Linked DNA regions of Undibacterium parvum. The protein of the gene in region 2 interacts with the protein of the main gene of each other region in a pairwise test. Links are inferred from orthologs where the notes say so. Each region holds a gene or a part of one and is shown on either strand. Other genes may lie near its edges. The genes, in order: EJN92_RS17045 and EJN92_RS15310.

The links.
Region 1: the proteins of EJN92_RS15310 (region 2) and EJN92_RS17045 interact in binary tests that used the Escherichia coli proteins (3 or more experiments, as listed by UniProt). The link is inferred for Undibacterium parvum from one-to-one orthologs.

What each region holds. Positions count from the first base shown.
Region 1 is NZ_CP034464.1:3,895,782-3,899,010, forward strand. The notes cover bases 43-2,945. They hold EJN92_RS17045 (IscS subfamily cysteine desulfurase), read right to left. Parts: upstream 2,170-2,945; coding sequence 916-2,169; downstream 43-915. Other genes in these bases: hscB (Fe-S protein assembly co-chaperone HscB), read right to left, coding at 43-64; iscA (iron-sulfur cluster assembly protein IscA), read right to left, coding at 75-401; iscU (Fe-S cluster assembly scaffold IscU), read right to left, coding at 478-873; iscR (Fe-S cluster assembly transcriptional regulator IscR), read right to left, coding at 2,186-2,668; EJN92_RS17055 (helix-hairpin-helix domain-containing protein), read right to left, coding at 2,865-2,945. Also shown: more of hscB, read right to left, coding at 1-42; more of EJN92_RS17055, read right to left, coding at 2,946-3,158. UniProt on the Escherichia coli protein: Master enzyme that delivers sulfur to a number of partners involved in Fe-S cluster assembly, tRNA modification or cofactor biosynthesis. Catalyzes the removal of elemental sulfur from cysteine to produce alanine.
Region 2 is NZ_CP034464.1:3,495,055-3,498,243, forward strand. The notes cover bases 1-2,863. They hold EJN92_RS15310 (sulfurtransferase TusA family protein), read left to right. Parts: upstream 1-1,249; coding sequence 1,250-1,477; downstream 1,478-2,863. Other genes in these bases: EJN92_RS15300 (GNAT family N-acetyltransferase), read left to right, coding at 19-537; EJN92_RS15305 (NUDIX domain-containing protein), read left to right, coding at 570-1,067; EJN92_RS15315 (electron transfer flavoprotein subunit beta/FixA family protein), read left to right, coding at 1,808-2,560; EJN92_RS15320 (electron transfer flavoprotein subunit alpha/FixB family protein), read left to right, coding at 2,644-2,863. In the rest of the region: more of EJN92_RS15320, read left to right, coding at 2,864-3,189. UniProt on the Escherichia coli protein: Sulfur carrier protein involved in sulfur trafficking in the cell. Part of a sulfur-relay system required for 2-thiolation during synthesis of 2-thiouridine of the modified wobble base 5-methylaminomethyl-2-thiouridine (mnm(5)s(2)U) in tRNA.

The DNA.
Region 1 (3,229 bases), 400 kb from region 2 along the record:
CCAGACCTGCTGCATCTAGGGCGAATTGCTGCGGTAGCTGAAATAGCTCAAAATGATTCTGCATCTGCTAATGCCTATGAAATCCGGAAGCTCTCGCCGCAACCGCACTCGTCTTTGACGTTGGGGTTGTAGAATTTAAAGCCTTCATTCAAGCCTTCACGGGCAAAGTCTAGCTCGGTCCCATCGATGTACGGTAAGCTCTTAGGGTCGACGAAGACCTTCACACCATGTGATTCGAAGACTTGATCATCGCTGCCGACTTCATCCACATATTCCAGTTTATACGCCATGCCTGAGCAACCGGTGGTGCGTACGCCAAAGCGCAGGCCTATGCCTTTGCCGCGTCTTTCCATATAGCGGGTGACGTGTTTTGCGGCTTTTTCTGTCAGTGTGATAGTCATGATCGTTCCAATGCGTATTGCTTTGAGCCGCTTTAATTCACGACTCAAACGCAATATTTAAAATCAAATAGCGAAATCAGGTATTTTGTTCAGCTGCGTGTTTGGTCTTATAGTCCAAAACCGCTGCCTTGATCGCATCTTCCGCCAAAATTGAGCAATGAATTTTTACTGGCGGCAAAGCCAGTTCTTCGGCGATCTGGGTATTTTTGATAGACAAAGCCTGATCCAGAGTTTTACCCTTGACCCATTCCGTTACCAGCGAAGACGAGGCAATCGCAGAACCGCAACCGTAGGTCTTGAATTTTGCGTCTTCAATGATGCCATCTGCGCCGACCTTGATCTGCAGTTTCATGACGTCGCCGCAAGCAGGAGCGCCTACCATGCCGGTGCCTACTGTCTCATCGCCTTTTTCGAAGGCGCCGACGTTACGTGGATTCTCGTAGTGATCCAATACTTTTTCTGAATATGCCATTTTGTAGCCTCTAATAAGTTGAAATTAGTCTGTGCGCGAAATTTAGTGCGCAGCCCATTGGATAGACGCAATATCTATCCCATCTTTAAACATGTCCCATAGCGGTGACAGCTCGCGCAGTTTCGCTACCTTGGTTTTCAGTAGGTTGATGGTGAAGTCGATATCTTCTTCGGTAGTGAAGCGTCCTATGGTAAAGCGGATAGAGCTATGTGCCAGCTCGTCGCTGCGACCCAAGGCGCGCAATACATACGAAGGCTCAAGACTGGCCGAGGTGCAGGCCGAGCCTGAAGAGACGGCGATATCTTTAATCGCCATGATCAGCGATTCGCCTTCTACATAATTGAAACTGACGTTTAAATTATGCGGTACGCGATGTTCCATGTCACCGTTGACATAGGTTTCTTCAATCTCTTGCAAACCTTTGGCGAGGCGATCACGCATACTACGCACGTGCGCCAATTCGCTGTCCATTTCTTCCTTGGCGATGCGGAAGGCTTCGCCCATACCGGCGATCTGGTGCGGTGGCAAGGTGCCAGAGCGCAAACCACGCTCGTGACCGCCACCATGCATTTGCGCCTCGATACGTACGCGCGGCTTGCGGCGTATATACAAAGCACCTATGCCTTTAGGTCCGTAGGATTTATGCGCTGAGAAAGAGACTAAATCGACTTTGGTGTTTTCCAGGTCGATCACGACTTTGCCTGTTGCTTGCGCTGCGTCAGAATGGAAAACGATGCCTTTTTCGCGGCATAGCTCGCCGATCTCCGCGATAGGCTGAATCACGCCGATTTCGTTATTCACCCACATCACGGATACGAGAATTGTATCTGGACGGATTGCCGCTTTGAGTTGTTCTAGGGTGATCAGACCATTATCTTGCGGTTGCAAATATGTGGCTTCAAAACCCTGGCGCTCTAATTCACGCACTGTATCTAAGACGGCTTTATGCTCAGTCTTGACGGTAATGATGTGCTTGCCCTTGGCTTTGTAAAATTGCGCTGCGCCTTTCAATGCCAGGTTGTTGCTTTCGGTCGCGCCCGAAGTCCAGATGATTTCGCGCGGATCGGCATTCACCAGCGCCGCCACTTGGCCGCGTGCTTCTTCTACCGCAGCTTCCGCATCCCAGCCATACATGTGGCTACGGGAGGCTGGATTGCCAAATTGGGCGCGCAAAAACGGGATCATCTTGTCGGCCACGCGCGGATCAACAGGCGTCGTCGCCGAGTAATCCATGTAAATAGGGAAATGCGGTGACTTGAGTGTGTCGAGCAGGCTTTTTTCTAAGGGTGCGTTCATTAAATACTCCAAATTATCAAGTTGCGGTGTGGACAACATGCACAGGGCGCATGACAACAACGTTTTTATCCAAGGTTTTTTGTCTTTGCTGGTTGACCAGATCCTGTAATGACACTGAATCGAGATAGTCAACCATTTTTGCGTTTAGCGTGGACCACAGGTCATGCGTCATGCAGTGGATGCCATTGTCGTGATCGCTGCCATGGCAATTGCCTTTGCTGCCGCATTGGGTTGCATCGAGCGGTTCGTCGACCGCAATGATGATGTCTGCCACCGTGACGTTTTGTGCCTTGCGGGCCAGATGGTAGCCGCCGCCAGGTCCACGTACCGATTCTACTATCTCGTGGCGGCGCAATTTTCCGAATAATTGCTCTAAATAGGAAAGGGAAATATCCTGGCGCTGGCTGATACCGGCCAGCGTCACAGGTCCCTTATCCTGGCGCAGAGCCAGGTCTATCATTGCCGTTACAGCAAAACGGCCTTTGGTTGTCAGGCGCATGAGTGTAGAACTCCTACAGTAAATTCCAAGTGCGAAGGGAGTAAATTAATCTTTAATCCCGAGCTATTTACTCAAGTATAGCAAACTTGAGTAATTTTGTCAGGCATAGGGGATTTCTGCGGGAAGGAGGGCGTTGGCAGAGATTATGATTTGCGGCAACTCTGCTAGCGCGCACATTTTACCTGAGCTGGCAAAATTATGTGCCTTTGCCCCGCAAGTGGGCTTTGCGCTCTTCTGTGTGCGCCCACCAGGGCAGTGCCGGGCCACCCTCCATATATCGTACTGCAGCAATAAACACGTCGTAGACACAGGGATCGTGTCTTTGCGCAGTGGCTAAACAGAGTTCTTCATACATGGCATAGGGATCGCGCCCTATCAATTGTTGGGGGTGCTCTATGCCAATAAGTCGCAGATCAGCGGCACCAGCCTTGGCGATGTTCGGCAATTGTTCTAATCTTTGAATTTGCTCACGCGGAATTTCAGCTTTCATTTTTGTGCTCGCTTTTGGCTTGAGTGTTCTCGCTAGGCGTGAAAATGGTCAATTTTAGAAGTCTGCCTCGC
Region 2 (3,189 bases):
ATTTTTTAGCGAGCGCCTATGATCTTTATTCGTCGTGCTGAACTGTCCGATGCTGCTCAAATACAGAGAGTGTATGCGAGCAGCAATACCTATGCCGGGACTTTGCAATTGCCCTATCCCAGTGTGGAGATGTGGCAAGAGCGTCTGCGGCAAGTTGACGCGAATGATCTTGTTTTGATCGCCATGTATGACGGTGTGATCGTTGGCACTGGTGGTTTGCATGTGGAAAAAAAAATACGGCGGCGCCACGCTGCCAGCATAGGCATGGGTGTAGCAGATTCTTTTACTGGACGTGGTGTCGGATCTGCCTTGCTGGTCGAATTATTGAGCCTGGCCGACAATTGGCTCAATCTGTCACGCCTGGAATTGACGGTGTTTTGTGATAACGCTGCCGCGGTTCATTTGTATGGTAAGTTTGGCTTTGAGATTGAGGGTAAGCATCGCGGTTATGCCCTGCGTAATGGCGTGTATGTCGATGCATATGCGATGGCGCGCTTTCATCCGCATCCACCGGTGGTGCCGGAGAGTGGTTTGTGACGGGGCTTGCGGCCGAATTTAAGTTTTGTCCTGTGTGCGCTGTCGCATTAATACAACGTCAGGATGAGCAAGAGGCAGGACGGCTGAGGTTGGCTTGTCCAGAAGGACATTGGACGCATTGGGATAATCCCTTGCCAGTATTGGCCGCCTTGGTCGAAATCGATGGCAAAATTTTACTGGCCCGCAACGCTGCGTGGTCAGAAAAAACCTTCGCTTTAATCACCGGTTTCATGGAACGTGATGAGACGCCTGAACAGGGTATAGCGCGCGAATTAAAAGAAGAAACCAATCTTGACGCCGAGCATATTTCCTTGATCGGTGTCTATGAGTTCATGCGCAAAAATGAGCTCATCATCGCCTATCATGTAAGAGCTTCGGGCGAAATTCAGTTGTCAGAAGAATTGTTGGAATATCGCCTGATTGCGCCTGAAAACTTGCGTCCATGGGATGCGGGTACTGGGCATGCAGTTGCGGATTGGATGCGGTCGTGCGGCTTGCAACCAGTGTATGCAGCATGGGGAAGTAATTAATTGAAGAAATTGCTCTAGTTCACTATTTAAGTGCAAAAAGTGCGTGTAACCGTTGTTAATCTCCCATGGCTGCACTTTAAATTTGTTGCGATGCACCATGCAAGTGATTTTTTCCGGTAGAATTGGTTACAAGTTGTTACCCGAGTTTGTTTTATCCTATTTTTCTTACCACTGGAAAAATCATGCAATTCAATAAAGAGTTGGACGCACGCGGTCTAAATTGTCCTCTTCCAATTTTAAAAACGAAGAAGGCACTGGCTGATATGATCACTGGCGAAGTACTGCGCGTGGTTGCCACAGATCCTGGTTCGGTTCGAGATTTTAAAGCGTTCTCAAAACAAACTGGGAATGAGCTGCTATCGCACTTGGAAAATAGCAAAGAATATGAATATTTTATTAAACGTAAATAAAATATTGTTATTAGTCGTAAATTAAGTTGAGCCAAATTCTGCTGCAATGTAGTCTTAGTCTCAATAAAGAAGCCCTCAAGGATACTTGTAGGGCTTTTTTTTATGAGTTGAAGAAATTCTTTCTCTTGAAAGATGCTTTAATCGAGTATTAGGCAGCGTACTCTACTATCAATATAGCACTAAACGAACGATCGTGCTAAATTGTGCGACTAGAGTCCAATTTCGTTTTATAATTGATTGAGTTTACGTTTACGTCAATTAGTAGTTTTAGCAATATCTGTAGCACACTCATCATTTCTGTTTAAATAATAGCTCAATAAAGGCCTAACTATGAAAGTCTTGGTTCCAGTCAAACGTGTGGTCGACTATAACGTCAAAGTCCGCGTGAAATCCGATGGCTCAGGTGTTGATATCGCCAACGTTAAAATGTCGATGAATCCTTTCGATGAAATCGCTATCGAAGAATCCATGCGCCTGAAAGAAGCTGGTGTGGTTACTGAGGTGGTTGCAGTTTCATGTGGCGTTGCACAATGCCAGGAAACTTTGCGTACTGCAATGGCCATTGGTGCTGATCGCGGCATTCTGGTCGAAACTGATGTTGAGTTGCAGCCATTGGCCGTAGCGAAATTGCTCAAGGCATTAGCCGATAAAGAGCAGCCTCAATTGATTATTCTTGGAAAGCAAGCAATTGATGATGATTGCAATCAAACCGGTCAGATGTTGGCTGCTTTGTTGGGTTGGCCACAAGCCACTTTCGCATCCAAAGTGAGCATTGCAGACGGTAAGGCGATCGTTACCCGTGAAGTTGACGGTGGTTTAGAAACTTTAAGTTTGACGCTGCCAGCAATTATTACTACCGATTTGCGTTTGAATGAGCCACGTTATGTGACTTTGCCTAACATCATGAAGGCGAAGAAAAAGCAATTGGATAACGTTAAGCCTGCGGACTTGGGCGTCGATGTAACTTCCCGCGTTAAAACTTTGAAAGTGGTTGAGCCTGCTAAGCGCTCGGCTGGTATTAAAGTGCCTGACGTCGCAACCTTGGTTGCTAAGTTGCGCAACGAAGCCAAAGTTATCGCTTAATTATTGCGGTTTAGACTTTTTAAAATCTTAAGAATAATCCCGGCAGAAGATCTAAATTTTCTGCCGACTAAGTGGAAAACATCATGACTACACTCGTCATCGCTGAACACGACAACGCTAGCCTCAAAGGCAGCACTTTTAATACCATTACAGCTGCAACTCAATGCGGTGGTGATGTTCATGTAATGGTAGCAGGCCACAATGCGGCCGCGGCTGCACAAGCGGCATCGCAAATCGCAGGCGTCAGCAAGGTTTTGCTGGCAGAAGCTGCGTATTTTGCCGATGGTCTGGCAGAAAATATTGCTGAACAAGTTTTGGCGATTGCTTCCGCTTACAGTCATATTCTGGCCCCAGCTACTGCTTACGGTAAGAACATTTTGCCGCGGGTTGCTGCCAAGCTTGATGTTTCACAAATCTCGGAAATCACTAAAGTAGATTCTCCAGATACCTTCGAGCGTCCTATCTACGCTGGCAATGCGATCGCCACCGTTCAGTCTAGCGATGCAACCAAAGTAATTACTGTTCGTAGCACTGGTTTTGATGCTGCTGCGATTGGTGGTTCTGCTGCGGTGGAAAGCATTGCCGCAGTTGCGGATGTCGGTAAATCGACGTTCGTTTCACGCGAAGTT